DNA from 4 places in the Streptomyces sp. enrichment culture genome. Region 1 is predicted to be linked to each of the others. Evidence: riboswitches for the same ligand, from Rfam matches in the RefSeq annotation. Region 1 holds a riboswitch; each other region holds the start of a gene.

Region 1 (3,591 bases):
GGGAACAGCGAGGGGCTGCCCGCCGACGCGCACCCGGCGCGGGCGGCGGCCGACGGCGTCGAGGTGGTGCACTGGCTGGCGGCCCAGCCCTGGTGCGACGGCAAGGTCGGCATGTTCGGCATCTCCTGGGGTGGCTCCGACTCCCTCCGGATCGCGGCCCTCGCGCCCGAGCCGCTCAAGGCGGTCGTCACGGTCTGCGCCACGGACGACCGATATGACAACGACGTGCACTACCTGGGAGGTTCCGTCCTCGCGGCGGAGATGCACGCCCGGTCGGCGACGATGCTCGCCTTCACCGCCCGCCCGCCCGACCCGCGGTACGCCGGCGAGGCCTGGCGTGAACTGTGGCTGAGCCGCCTGGAGCAGGTCGAACCCTTTCTGCACACCTGGCTGGCCCACCAGACCCGGGACGCGTACTGGCGCGCCGACGGCGTCCGCGAGGACTACGGGGCGATCCGGGCCGCCGTCCTCGCGGTGGGCGGCTGGCACGACCCGTACCGCGACACCGTGCTCCGCCTGGTCGAACATCTCCCCGCCGATCGCGTCCGGGGCCTGATCGGCCCCTGGTCCCACCAGTACCCCGACCGCGGGCTGCCACCCGGCCCGGCGATCGGCTTCCTCCAGGAGACCCTGCGCTGGTGGGACCACTGGCTGAAGGGCGCCGACACCGGCGTCCTCACGGATCCCCTGCTGCGCGCGTACGTCACCGACTCGCACCGCCCGGCCACGACGTACCCCGCGCTGCCCGGCCGCTGGGTCGGCGAGCCCTCCTGGCCCTCACCGAACGTGACACCGATCACCTACGCACTCCAGGGCGCCCCCGCGCTCGTACGGTCCCCCCTGCACACCGGCCTCGACGCCGGCCGGTTCCTCCCCCGCGGCGGCGACACCGACCTGCCGCCCGACCAGCGGGAGGAGGACGCGCGGTCGGCCTGCTTCGAGTTCGCGGTGCCCGAGGAGACCTGGGTGCTGGGGCGGCCCCGGGTGCGGCTGCGCCTGACCTGCGAGGTGCCGCGCGGGCAGGTGATCGCCCGGTTGTGCGACGTGGCGCCGGACGGCGCGTCGACACTGGTCACCCGGGGTGTGCTGAACCTGTCGGCGCGCCGGGGCCCGGACCGCGCGGTCCCGTGGGAGCCGGGGGCGACGGAGGACGTGACGTTCGAGCTGGCCGGCATCGGCCACGCCTTCGCGCCCGGCCACCGCATCCGGCTCGCCGTCTCCTCCGTGTACTGGCCGTGGGTCTGGCCGCAGCCGGAGTCGGCGGCCGGTTTCACCCTGGAGCCGGCCGGCAGCACGCTGGAGCTGCCGGTCCGGGCGCGGGAGGCCGCGGGGGCGATCGGGTTCGAGGAGCCGGAGCAGGCCGCGCCGCTCGGCGTCAGCGTTCCCGCCACGCTGGACGAGCCCCGCCCCGAGCGGCTGGTGGTGCGGGACGTGGCCGGGGGCGAGTGGCGGCTGGAGGCCGGGCCCCGGTACGGCGGCACGCGCATGTATCCCGACGGACTGGAGTGCACCGAGGAGGCGCGGGAGACGTACACGGTCCGCGACGACGATCCGCTCTCCCCCCGCGCCCGCGCGGACTGGTCGATCCGGCTGCACCGGCCGGACATGGCCTGGGACACGACGGTCCGCACCCGCTCGGAGATCGACTGCGACGCGAATACCTTTATGTCCATCAATGAGGTGATTTGCACCGAGGGCGACGAGGTCGTGTTCCACCGGACTTGGGAGAAGCGGATCCCACGAACCGCCGGGTGACGGCGACTTGAGCACAACTGGCCTTATTGCCCGATTTGCCATTCTTGTGCACGCACGTGACTTGACTCACGAGGACGTTTACGCGGCCCTTTCGCGGTTTTCCCCCGAAAACCCATCCCCCATTGGCAGTTGACTCTTGGCAGTCGCAAAGGATCAAGTACCCCAAACGGACTGATCATGGCCAACGGGCACGATATGTGATTCCGCCACTTGTTCCGGACATGTGCTCTCGCATAACTTCCCGGTCCGTCGGGCGGAACGCCGAATCCTGCCGCCGCCCGCACATCGATCCGCCAACTCACTCGCAAGGCAGGAGCGGGGGACCCAGGTAAGTCGCCGGGCCGGGCATCGCCCCGGTACGGCTTGGGGTGAAATCGTGTGCCGTGGCACACGGCCGGGCACCTCCCAGCCCGAACCCGACAGCTCACCTCGCAGGCGCCGGAGAGGAAATTCGCCATGCCTGCAAACGGTCTGCCCGCAAAGAGCCAGCCGGCCAAGGGCCGCCGTGCCCGTCTCGCCCGCACCCTCGCCGTCGCCGGCACCGGTGCCGCCGTGCTCGCCATGCCGCTGATCGGCGCGACGACCGCCTCCGCGGCCACCCCGGCCGCGACGACCGCCGTGACGGCGTACCCCAACAACCTCGACGGCTGGATCCGCGAGGCCATGACGATCATGGCCCAGCACGGCATCCCGGGCAGCTACGACGGCATCTACCGCAACATCATGCGCGAGTCCTCCGGCAACCCGCTGGCCATCAACAACTGGGACTCGAACGCCGCCAAGGGCACCCCGTCCAAGGGCCTGCTCCAGGTCATCGACCCGACCTTCGCCGCGTACCACGTGCCCGGCACCGCCTACGACCCGTACGACCCGGTCGCGAACATCGTGGCGGCCTGCAACTACGCGGCCGACCGCTACGGCTCCATCGACAACGTCTTCGGCGCGTACTGAGGCTGAGGCCGCACGGCGGGACTGAAGAGACGTTCGAGGACGACGGCGATGCCGTCGTCCTCGTTCGACGTGGTGACCTCGTCGGCCACCGCCTTCAGTTCGGGATGGGCGTTGGCCATGGCGACGCCGTGCGCCGCCCAGTCGAACATGGGGATGTCGTTCGGCATGTCGCCGAAGGCGAGGGTGTCCCTGGCGCACAGCCCCAGATGCTCGGCCGCCAGCGCCAGCCCGGTCGCCTTGGTGATGCCGCACGGCTGCAGCTCGACCGTCCCCGGCCCCGACATGGTGACGGTCGCGAGCGAGCCGATCACCGAGCGGGCGACCGCCGCCAACTCGTCGTCGGACAGCGTCGGGTGGCGCAGCAGCACCTTGCTGATCGGCTCGCCCCACAGGGCCTCACGGCGCCCGACCCGCACCGCGGGCAGCGTGGGGTGCGGCATCCGGTAGCCGGGCTCGATCAGCGTCAGGCCGTCGGTCCCGTCCTGGTCGACCGCCGCGTACACCTGCCCCACCTCGGCCTCGATCTTGCCGAGCGCGTGCTCCGCCAGTTCCCGGTCGAGGGTCACCGACCACAACAGCCGGTCGGCGCCCACGTCGTAGAGCTGCGCACCCTGCCCGCACACCGCCAGCCCCGTGCCGCCCAGGTCCTCCAGCAGCGGACGCACCCGGGGCGCCGGGCGGCCGGTCACCACCAGATGCCGGGCCCCGGCCGCGGTCACCCGTGCGAGCGCGGCGCGCGACCGGTCGGAGACCGTGTCGTCGCCGCGCAGCAAGGTGCCGTCGAGGTCGGTGGCGATGAGCGAGTACGTGGTGCGCGCGGCATATGCGGTGGGAGGGGCCATGATCAGAGAATACGGACACCGGGCCCGCCCCGCTCACCTCTCA
Region 2 (3,591 bases), 2.4 Mb from region 1:
GCGTCGGCGCGGGTGGCGGGGCGCGGCCTGCGCGGACCCGGCGGGGGCGCCCGCGACGGTGAGGGCGGCACCGGCCGCCAGAACTCCGAAAGCTCTGCGGGTGGTGGGCACGGGGAAGCGCTCCTTCGCATGGGAAGCACTGGGCAAGTGCACTTAGAAGGCGCTTGCCGCCTGTCGTGGATCACCGTGTCTTCCCGGCCTCGCCCTGTCGAGACCCTGGGCCCCGCCGCCACACGGCCGCCACGAACCGGCCACGAACCCGCGGGACGGCAACACCGAAGGCCGGACCCGGGGATCGGGGTCCGGCCTTCGGTGGCTCGTGGCGCCGGGGTCAGGAACCGGCGTGGGCGGGTGGCGTCAGAGCGCGACACCCTTCGAGCGGAGGTAGGACACCGGGTCGATGTCCGAGCCGTAGTTCGGCGTGGTGCGGATCTCGAAGTGCAGGTGCGGGCCGGTCGAGTTGCCGGTCGAACCCGACAGACCGACCTGCTGGCCCGCGGTCACGGACTGCCCGGCCGACACGGAGAGGGAGGACAGGTGGGCGTACTGGGCGTAGTAGCCGTCGGCGAGCTTGATGACGACCTGGTTGCCGTACGCGCCGGCCCAGCCGGCGGAGACGACGGTGCCCGAGCCGACGGCCTTGAGGGAGGTGCCGGTCGGGACGACGAAGTCGACACCGGTGTGGTAGCCGCTGGACCACATGCTGCCCGCCACCTTGTAGGCGGTGCCGACACCCGCACCGGACGCCGGGGCGACGTAACCGGCGGCGGCGGGGGCGGCCTGGGCCGCCTGCGTGGTGGTGGTGGTGGGCGCGTTCGAGGACGGCGACTCGGCCGGCTGCGACGCCTCGGCCGGCTGCGACGCCTCGGCCGGCTGCGAAGACTGGGTGGACCGCGACGGCTTGGCGGCCTCTGAGGGCGAGGACTCGGCGGAGCCGGCCGTGGCCTTGCCGCCGATCGAGAGCTTCAGGCCGGGATGGATCAGCGAGGGGTCCTCGCCGACGGCCGCGCGGTTGTCGGCGTAGAGCTTCTTCCAGCCGCCCTCGACGTTCTGGTCCTCGGCGATCTTCGACAGATAGTCGCCGGACTTCACGGTGTAGGTGCGCGGAGCGGAGTTCTTCTCGGCGGCCTTCGTCCCGGCCGTCTGCTGGACCGAGGCGACCGACTGGACGGCCTTTTCGGAAACCGACTGCGGGGTGGCCGCGTGAGCGCCGGCGGCCCCCATCAGGGGGAGGGCGAGCGCGGCGCCGCCGGTTCCGGCGACGGCGATGGAACGGGTGAAACGAAGGGTCTTCGGACGGCGGTGCTTACCCTTGGCAGGCATGGCGAATTCCTCTCCGGCGCCTGCGAGGTGAGCTGTCGGGTGCGGACTGGAGATGCCCGGCCACGCCGAGGCGTGGCTGTACCCCGAGCCGTTCCGGGAACCGGAACAGGCGGTCGTACCTGTGGGTCCCCCGCTCCTGCCGTGGACGGGTGAGTTTGCGCGGGCACCGAGCAGCGGCAGGATTCGGCGTTCCGCTCGGATCGGTGTGGAACGTAAGCGAGCAAGACGCACCAGGACAAGCGAAAGGTTGCCCGCGCGCGCTTTTCGATCTTTTCGGACACTGAATTCCCGGTCACCCTCCGTCGATTACCGGGCAGCCCGTTTATCCAAAAGCCCTTGAAAAACGCATGAATTACGTGGACATGACGGGCGACCCACCGTCACGGATATGACGCTCCTCACGTGACACCTCTCCAGAACCCTTTACTCCAGAGCGAGTTACGACGAAGGTTCCAATTCGGACAGTTCACCTATATGCGACGGAGTCGGAGAACTGCGGCATTCGCACCTGTGGACAACGCCTCCCCTGGTCGGGTATCCCGCCTGTGGACGACTTCATTGCCTCAGGAATCCATGTCGTATGGTCGGACGCGTGCCCGTAGGCGAACAGCGCGGACGGGTCCGACTGGGAGGAGCCCACGTGACGCAGCAGGTCCCGTCGACCGAGCCCGAACTGGCCGGAGTGCGCAACTTCCGTGACGTGGGCGGTCTGCCAACCGTCGACGGACGCCGGGTGCGGCACGGCGTGCTCTACCGCAGCGGCCACCTCGCGCACGCGACCGCCGAGGACGCGGTCTTCCTGTCCTCCCTGGGCCTGCACACGATCTTCGACTTCCGCAACGCGGCGGACCAGAAGCTGGAGGGCCCGGACGTCGAACTGCCGGGCGTGCGCAACGTGAACCTGCCGCTGTCTGACCCGGCCGACGGCGCCGAGTTCTGGAAGATGGTGCGCGACGGCGACCTGGACCAGCTGCGGGAGCTGCTGGCCGACGGCAAGGCGGCCGGCCGGATGATCGCCTCGTACCGCGTGATCATCAAGCAGCGCACCGCCGAGCACTCCCGGGTCCTGCACGCGCTCGCCGAGGACAGCGTGCCCGCGCTGATGCACTGTGCGGCGGGCAAGGACCGCGCGGGGCTGTCGATCGCCGTGACGCTGCTCGCGCTGGGCGTCGAGCGCGAGGCGATCATCGCCGACTACCTGGAGTCCAACGCCAAGCATCGGCGCTACAAGGTGCACCGCAGCAGCAGCTCCGCCGCGGCCTACTCCCCCGAGGTCATGGAGCTGCTCAGCCCGCTCTTCGACGCCCGCGCGGAGTACCTGTCGGCGGCCTTCGACACCATCGAGGAGACCTGGGGCGGTGTCGACCCCTACCTGGAACAGGGACTGAAGGTCACCCCGGCGGTCCGGGAGCGGCTGCGGGAGCGGCTGCTCGACTGAGGCCGGTCACGGCCGCGCGGCTGTTCCGTCGGCCGCTTCGCCGGCTACTTCGACCCGACGGCGAACAGCAGATAGAGGAAAGCGGCGAAGGCGTGCCCCGCCACCACGTAGATGAACAGCCGCACCCAGATCTGGCGCTCGTTCTTCTTCTGGACTCCGCTCATGGCGTCTCTCCGGTGACATGGGTGGTGGGGCCGAGGCACAGCGCGGCCGTCGGGCTCTGCAACAGGGTGTGGACGAAGAGCAGGTCGATCCCGTCCGGGTCCTCCGCGGCGATGCGGTGCGGGGTCAGCGAGTCGAAGTGCGCGCTGTCGCCCGGTCCGAGGCGGTGGACGGTGTCGCCGAGGCGCAGCCGCAGCCGCCCCTTGAGGACGTACAGCCACTCCTCGCCGGGGTGCACCCGCACGATGTCGCCCTGGGAGCCGTGCGGCACGTGCACGCGCAGCGCCTGCATGCCGCGTCCGGGCGCGCCGGCCTGCCAGTAGGTCCAGCCGCCCGCCGCGGTCGGTTCCATGTCGGCGGCGCGCACCACGGCGTCCCGGCCGGCGACCGTCTCGCCGAGCAGTTCCGAGACCGTCGTACCGTAGACCCGGGCGAGGGCGAGCAGCATCGGCAGCGACGGCTGGCGCTGCCCGGTCTCGAGACGGGACAGATGGGCCGGCGACAGCCCGGCCTCGCGGGCCGCCGCCTCCAGCGTCAGGGAGGCCCGGCGGCGCAGGGCGCGCAGCTGCGGGGCCATGGTCGACAGGTCACCGGCGGGCTCGGGGCCCGGCCCGGCGGCGGAGGAGCTCATGTCTCCATTGAGCCCGACTCTTGCCTGTGAGGCAATT
Region 3 (3,591 bases), 1.4 Mb from region 1:
GTGGAGGAACTCCTGCGCTACGACGGCCCCGTGGAGCTGGCCACCTGGCGCTTCGCGACCCGGCCGCTCACCATCGGCGGACAGGACATCGCCCCCGGCGACCCGGTCCTCGTCGTCCTCGCCGCCGCCGACCGCGACCCGGCCCGGTTCACCGACCCCGACACGCTCGATCTCGCCCGCCGCGACAACCAGCACCTCGGGTACGGCCACGGCATCCACTACTGCCTGGGCGCCCCGCTCGCCCGGCTGGAGGGCCAGACCGCGCTCGCCACCCTCCTCACCCGCCTCCCGGACCTCCGCCTCGCCGCGGACCCCGCGGACCTGCGCTGGCGCGGCGGCCTCATCATGCGCGGACTGCGCACGCTGCCGGTGGAGTTCACGCCGGAGGCCTGACAGCCGACCCCGTTTGGCCGGTGCCGCCCGACTTGTGACGGCCGGACGGCAACTCCGTGCACCTCATGTCACGGCTACTTCGCGTGCCCGTCACAAACATGACACTCCTTCGCCTCTGTGATCTACACGTGATCTACGCGGCATTAACTTGTGACAAGTGATCGTCTGCCTATACGTTCACCCATCAGCACGGCGCCGAGTACCACCCCGTCGTGCCGTCACTGCTGTCTCGGGAAAGGTCCCCGCATGCTCTCCGGGAACGGTCGTCACCGTCGCCCCCGCCAGGCTCCGGCTCTCATCGTCGCGGCCGGAGTGACCGGGTCCGCGATCGCCATTCCGCTGCTCGGCGCCACCGGCGCGAGCGCCGCCAGCGGTACGACGTGGGACAGGGTCGCGGAGTGCGAGAGCGGTGGCTCCTGGAGCGCGAACAACGGCAACGGCTACTACGGCGGTCTTCAGATCTCCCAGGACGACTGGCTGAAGTACGGCGGCTCGGACTACGCGGAGAGCCCCGACATGGCGAGCCGTTCGCAGCAGATAGCCGTGGCCGAGAGAATCCTCGCCGACCAGGGAGTCGGCGCCTGGCTCACCTGCGGACTGCTCGCCGGCCTGGACGGCGACTCCGGCGCGCCGGGCGTGGACACGGGCCTGGCCGCCGACGCGGCGTCGGGCGCGACGGCCACCCCGGACGACGAGGACTCCTCGGACAGCCGCGAGTCCGGCTTGTCCGACTCGTCGGAATCTACGGAATCATCCACTTCGGCGGATTCCGGTGAAAAGGGCGGAAAGGGCGGAAAGGGCAAGGGGTCTGAAAGCTCCGAAAGCTCTGAGTATTCCGGATCTGCCACGAATGGCCCGTCGTCTGACGCTTCGTCGTCCCCGGCGGACGGTTCCTCCGAGAGGGACGGTGAGGGTGCCGGCGACTCCCCTGCGGCCACCGCCAAGAGGGACGACTCGGACAACTCCGGACAGGCCGACTCCTCTTCGGAGTTCTCCACCGGCACCGGCCGCCACCGCGGTGAGAGCGCCGACGAGGACGCCGCCGACGCCCGTACGACCGAGCCCTCCGGCCGTCACGCCTCCCGTGACGCCGCGGCGGCGCGTGATGCGGCCGACGGCTCCTACACCGTCCGCTCCGGCGACAGCCTCTCGGGCATCGCGGACTCCCTTGAGCTGCAAGGCGGATGGACCGCGCTCTACGCCGAGAACAAGAAGACCGTCGGCGCCGACCCCAACCTCATCATCCCCGGTCAGACCCTTGAGGTAGGGGTCGAACCGGGCGAAAAGTAGCCGGAGTTCGCGTCACACTTCGGGGCTAATGTCCGTTATGAATGCGGTGAGAGATAGGTCTCAGAAGCCCTGATCCTCTTTGAAATCCGGCGGATCGCCTGCCTACGGTCGGGATCGCTCGCCATCGCGAGCCCCGGCTGCCGCAACGCCGAATCCTGCCAGCGGCCGTACGGGAACAGTCGTCGCGTCAAGCGCCGCAGGCAGGAGCGGGGGACCCAAGGTAAGTGCCGGGTCCGGCAGTTGAGGAGACTCGACGCCGGAACCGGCTAGGGGTGGAGCCGCAGCTCGCGAGAGCCGCGGCCGGGCAACTCAACCGGCCCGAACCCGACAGCTCACCTCGCAGGCGTCGGTGAGGGGATCGATCCATGCTGTTTTCCGGCAAGGGCAAGCACCGTCGTCCGTCCAAGGCCACCCGCGCCATCGCCGTCGCCGGTGTGGCCGGCGTCGCCGTCGCCGCACCGCTGATGGCGGCCGGCTCCGCCTCCGCCGCCACCGCGTCCGAGTGGGACGCCGTCGCCCAGTGCGAGTCCGGTGGCAACTGGTCCATCAACACCGGCAACGGCTACTACGGCGGTCTGCAGTTCTCCGCCTCCACCTGGGCCGCGTACGGCGGCACCCAGTACGCCGCCACCGCCGACCAGGCCAGCAAGGACCAGCAGATCGCCATCGCCGAGAAGGTCCTCGCGGGCCAGGGCAAGGGCGCCTGGCCGCACTGCGGCGTCAACCTGTCCAGCACCCCGTACGGCGGTGGCGCCGCCGCCTCGAACGACAGCGGCAGCGGCACCGCCGCCCGCGAGACCGAGGAGCAGAGCGCCTCCCGCTCCGCCGAGCGCCCGGCCGCCTCGCAGCAGACCGAGAAGGCCGAGAAGACCGTCACCACCCCGACCGGCAAGAAGGTCGAGAAGGGCGACGGCGAGTACAAGGTCGTCAAGGGCGACACCCTCAGCACGATCGCCGAGGAGCACGGCGTCGAGGGCGGCTGGCAGAGGCTGTTCGAGCTGAACAAGGACATCGTCGACGACGCCGACGTCATCTACCCGGGCCAGCAGCTGCACCTCAAGTAAGAGGGGCCCTTCAGACTCCCCGCCCCGGTGCGTGTTCCCCCGTACGCGCCGGGGCGGGGTTCTCTTTCATGGTCGTTTTTTCGAAACGGTCTTTGTTCCGTTCGGAAACAATTTACTCTCGGTTCCGTCCACGGGGTGGGCGGTCGGCTGGCCGATCGCGCCGAGCCGGATAGGCTCGTCTCGCAGAGCCACACCCGCGGCCTGCCAACCGCGTCACATCCATGAAGGAGATGCTCGTGCCGTCCATCGACGTCGTCGTAGCCCGGGAAATCCTCGACTCCCGAGGCACCCCCACGGTCGAGGTCGAGGTCGGCCTCGACGACGGCAGCACGGGTCGTGCCGCCGTCCCGTCCGGCGCCTCCACCGGCGCCTTCGAGGCCATCGAGCTCCGCGACGGCGACTCGAACCGCTACCTCGGCAAGGGTGTCGAGAAGGCCGTCCTGGCCGTCATCGAGCAGATCGGCCCGGAGCTCGTCGGCTACGACGCCACCGAGCAGCGCCTGATCGACCAGGCCATGTTCGACCTGGACGCCACCGACAACAAGGGCTCCCTCGGCGCCAACGCCATCCTCGGCGTCTCGCTCGCCGTCGCCCACGCCGCCTCCGAGGCCAGCGACCTCCCGCTCTTCCGCTACCTGGGCGGCCCGAACGCGCACCTGCTGCCGGTGCCGATGATGAACATCCTGAACGGCGGCTCGCACGCCGACTCCAACGTGGACATCCAGGAGTTCATGATCGCCCCGATCGGCGCGGAGTCCTTCTCCGAGGCGCTGCGCTGGGGTGCCGAGGTCTACCACACCCTCAAGAAGGTCCTGAAGGGCAAGGGCCTGGCCACCGGCCTCGG
Region 4 (3,591 bases), 180 kb from region 1:
GGACCTGAGGCCCGCCGCGCCCTGCCGCGGCGTCCGGGGCCGTACGGCGGCCCGGGCGGCCGCGGCCGCGCCGACGGCGACCGCCAGCCAGGCGGCCACCGTCACCCACAGCAGCACCTCGCCCGGCCACGCCAGCCAGGAGACGCCGACGGCGGATGCCACGGACAGCGTCGCCGCCGCCGTCATCCCCATCGGGAACACCGTGGACCAGCGGCGCACGTCGTATAGCAGCCGGGGCCGGACGATCTCGGCGGTGAGCAGGACGGCGTACCAGGACAGATCCAGCACGAGCAGTGCGAGGGTCACGTCGTGCAGGACGCCCCGGTCGTCGACGTTCCACAGGGAGAGGTCCGGGCCGTCTGCGGCGATGAGCTTCGAGCCCGCCAGCGCCGAGATCGCGAGCGCCCCGCCCGCGACCCAGTGGTCCCCGCCGCCCTCGATCACCTGCCGTGGATCGAAGCGGGTCAGGGCGAGCCCGTAGATCACGATCCCCAGCCAGAACAGCACCAGAGCGGTGTGCGCGAGCCAGGCCGCAGACTCCGTCGCGGCGAGGGTCGCCGCGAGCACCGCCAGGCCCTGCGTCGCCACGCACGCCAGGAACACCGAACCCGGCATACGCCTGCGCCAGTGTCTCACGCTCAGCACCAGCAGCACCGGCCACAGTACGGCGGCCAGTGCCAGCAGCGCCCCCGCCGAAAGCGTCCAGCCCAGCGCGGCGAAGCGGGTTCCCAGCACCGTCGTCGCCGCCACGGCGGTCAGCGCGGCCGGTGTGCCCGCCTGGATCAGCCACTGCTTCCGCTGCCCCAGCAGGAGGACGAGGAATTCCGCCGCCAGCGCCAGCCAGGCGGCGCCGGCCACCACCAGGAAGACGCGGGAGACGACCTCGCGGCCCGCCAGGTGGAGGCCGACCGAGACGATTCCGGTCGCCATCACGGCGGCCCCGGCCGCCGGCGCGCGCCGCGCCCACCAGTCGAGGAGGGGGGAGGTGCCGGGCATGGCCCGATGCTATGGAGCCCTGCGCGCCCTGCGAGCGGGGCACGCGCGCGGGCGCGGGGAAATGCACGCGGGCGCGTGCAACCGGGTGCGCACCCGCGCTCGCGTCAGGCCGGACGCACCACGCTGTGGATGGACGACTCGCCGTCGTAGTAGATCGACTCCTCCCGGACGTACGCCCCGGGCTTCGGCGCGTGGATCATCATCCCGTTGCCGATGTAGATGCCGACGTGGGTGACGTCGTCGTAGAAGAAGACCAGGTCGCCGGGCTGGGCGGCGCCGATCGCGACGGTGGTGCCGGCGTTCACCTGGTCGTAGGTGGTGCGGGGGAGGGTGACACCGGCGGCCTTCCAGGCGGCCTGGGTGAGGCCGGAGCAGTCGTACGAGCCGGGACCCGTGGCCCCCCAGACGTACGGCTTGCCGATCTGCGCGCGGGAGAAGGCGATCGCCTTCTCGGCCTTGGCCGCGTACGTGGAGTCGGTCGAGGTGGAAGTGTCGCCGGTGCCGGTCTCCGCCTGAGAGGTCTCTTCCTGCGCGGTCTCCTGCTGGGCGGCCGCCGCTTCCTCCGCCTCCTGCTGCCGCCGCTGCTCCTCCGCCGCCTGCTGCTGACGGGCCAGCTCCGCGGCCTTGCGGGCCGCCTCCTCCTGCTTGCGCTTCTCGATCGCCGCGAGCCGCGCCTTCTCCTCGGCGGTCAGCTGCGACAGCAGTTCCCGCGCGTCGGCGAGCTTCTTCTGGACGGTCGCCTTGGCCGTCCTGAGGTCGGTCTGCGACTCGGTGAGCGTCTGGAGGCTCTCGCCGGCCTCGCGACGCTTCTCCATCGTCTCGGCCTGCTGGTCGAAGTAGTCGTCGACCGCGTCCTTCTGCCGGCTGGTCAGCCGGCCCATCAGCTGGTTCTGGTCGAAGTAGTCCTGCGGGGAGTCCGCGAGCAGGAAGGTCGCGGTGTCCGGCACGGCGGACCCGGTGCGGTACTGCGCGGCGGCGTACGACCCCAGCTCCTCACGTGCCTCGTTGAGCTTCTGGGTCCGCTTGGCGACGTCGTCCAGGAGGGCGTCGACGCGCTTGCGCTGCTTGGTGGTCTTCTCCTTGACCGCGTTGTACTTCTCGGTCGCCGACTCCGCCTGGCGGTAGAGATCGTCGACCTTCTTCTCGACCTCCTCCAGGCTCGGCTTGTCGTCGGCCGAGGGGGTGGCGCCGGCGGTCTGCGAGAGCAGGGCCACGGAGGTGAGGGCCGCGGTGGCGAGGGCGGGGGTGCGTATGCCGGCCACGCGCGGGGTGGGACGCGACTTGCGGTGCGACGCCAAGGGAGGCGACTCCTTCCATCGGCCGCCTACCGGGTTAGCTGTCGGGTTCGGGCGGGTCGTTCGGAAGGGTTGCCCTACGGCTCCTCCCTGAAAGGGAGGGGCCGATTCACCCCAGAGTCGGTTGGGTCCCCGGCTCCGGTCGCCGTACGGGCGCGCCGGACTCGGCGGAGGCCGCGCGGCCCGGCGAGGTTCGCCGGTGGGGGTCGTACGGCCTGCCCGGCACGGTAGCCAACTCGTGTGGCTGCTGTGAAGGTTGGTGGGTGATATGCCCGATACATTTCCGTGACCTTCCGAAAGGTGTCGCTCGCCGTCGCCGAGCCTGAGCACCCCGTGTCCGACCTGCGCGGTAGCCGGGTGGACGCGGTGCGTGACGCGCCCGGTTCCCCGGTGACCGCCGGACCGCGGCGGCTGTGATGTTCTGCGGGCGGCCCTCGGTTGTCAGTGGGGCGCCCTAGACTCGGAGAGCGATGAGCAGCCTCTTTGACGACAGCTTCCTGGCGGACCTCCAGGCCCCGCGGGCCCACGCGGAGGAACCCCCGCCGCCGCCCGAGGACGATCACGTACCGGAGCCGATCCCGGACGATCTGTTCGGCGGGAAGTTCGACGTGCCCCCGGACCGGGACGAGTACTACCGCGACGGCGCCCCCCGCCCCGCCGTGGACTCCGCCGCGCTCCTGGAAGGGCTGAACGAGAACCAGCGCGCCGCCGTCGTCCACTCCGGCTCCCCGCTGCTCATCGTGGCCGGCGCCGGCTCCGGCAAGACCCGCGTGCTCACCCACCGCATCGCCCACCTGCTGGGCGAGCGGGGCGTCCACCCGGGCCAGATCCTCGCGATCACCTTCACCAACAAGGCCGCGGGCGAGATGAAGGAGCGCGTCGAGCAGTTGGTGGGCCCGCGCGCGAACGCGATGTGGGTGATGACCTTCCACAGCGCGTGCGTGCGCATCCTGCGCCGCGAGAGCAAGAGGCTCGGCTTCACCTCCTCCTTCTCGATCTACGACGCCGCCGACTCCAAGCGCCTGATGGCCCTGGTCTGCCGTGATCTGGACCTGGACCCCAAGCGCTTCCCGCCCAAGTCGTTCAGCGCCAAGATCAGCAACCTCAAGAACGAGCTGATCGACGAGGAGGACTTCGCCGCCCAGGCCTCCGACGGCTTCGAGAAGACCCTCGCCCAGGCCTACGCCCTGTACCAATCGCGGCTGCGCGAGGCGAACGCCCTGGACTTCGACGACCTGATCATGACGACGGTCAACCTGCTGCGCGCCTTCCCGGACGTGGCCGAGCACTACCGCCGCCG

Evidence for each region. Region 1 has a riboswitch for cyclic di-AMP ahead of ACSU6L_RS15580 (transglycosylase SLT domain-containing protein). Riboswitches for the same ligand answer to the same signal wherever they lie in the genome.
Region 2: linked by a shared signal. The riboswitch ahead of ACSU6L_RS05315 (peptidoglycan DD-metalloendopeptidase family protein) and the one ahead of ACSU6L_RS15580 (transglycosylase SLT domain-containing protein) in region 1 are both predicted to bind cyclic di-AMP.
Region 3: linked by a shared signal. The riboswitch ahead of ACSU6L_RS22055 (transglycosylase family protein) and the one ahead of ACSU6L_RS15580 (transglycosylase SLT domain-containing protein) in region 1 are both predicted to bind cyclic di-AMP.
Region 4: linked by a shared signal. The riboswitch ahead of ACSU6L_RS14670 (NlpC/P60 family protein) and the one ahead of ACSU6L_RS15580 (transglycosylase SLT domain-containing protein) in region 1 are both predicted to bind cyclic di-AMP.

The regions. Positions count from the first base shown of each region.
Region 1 is NZ_OZ186847.1:3,646,591-3,650,181, forward strand. Features, by position in the region: gene ACSU6L_RS15575 (CocE/NonD family hydrolase) at 1-1,755, shown strand, start outside; cyclic di-AMP (ydaO/yuaA leader) riboswitch at 2,037-2,208, shown strand; gene ACSU6L_RS15580 (transglycosylase SLT domain-containing protein) at 2,212-2,706, shown strand; gene ACSU6L_RS15585 (HAD family hydrolase) at 2,670-3,548, opposite strand.
Region 2 is NZ_OZ186847.1:1,237,114-1,240,704, forward strand. Features, by position in the region: partial or broken gene ACSU6L_RS05310 (DUF6250 domain-containing protein) at 1-111, opposite strand, end outside; gene ACSU6L_RS05315 (peptidoglycan DD-metalloendopeptidase family protein) at 358-1,323, opposite strand; cyclic di-AMP (ydaO/yuaA leader) riboswitch at 1,328-1,485, opposite strand; gene ACSU6L_RS05320 (tyrosine-protein phosphatase) at 1,964-2,761, shown strand; gene ACSU6L_RS05325 (DUF6126 family protein) at 2,806-2,925, opposite strand; gene ACSU6L_RS05330 (helix-turn-helix domain-containing protein) at 2,922-3,554, opposite strand.
Region 3 is NZ_OZ186847.1:5,008,216-5,011,806, forward strand. Features, by position in the region: gene ACSU6L_RS22045 (cytochrome P450 family protein) at 1-393, shown strand, start outside; gene ACSU6L_RS22050 (transglycosylase family protein) at 640-1,683, shown strand; cyclic di-AMP (ydaO/yuaA leader) riboswitch at 1,866-2,044, shown strand; gene ACSU6L_RS22055 (transglycosylase family protein) at 2,049-2,747, shown strand; gene eno (phosphopyruvate hydratase) at 2,984-3,591, shown strand, end outside.
Region 4 is NZ_OZ186847.1:3,463,956-3,467,546, reverse strand. Features, by position in the region: gene ACSU6L_RS14675 (tellurite resistance/C4-dicarboxylate transporter family protein) at 1-996, opposite strand, end outside; gene ACSU6L_RS14680 (hypothetical protein) at 1-8, shown strand, start outside; gene ACSU6L_RS14670 (NlpC/P60 family protein) at 1,101-2,294, opposite strand; cyclic di-AMP (ydaO/yuaA leader) riboswitch at 2,302-2,471, opposite strand; gene ACSU6L_RS14665 (hypothetical protein) at 2,577-2,708, shown strand; gene pcrA (DNA helicase PcrA) at 2,762-3,591, shown strand, end outside.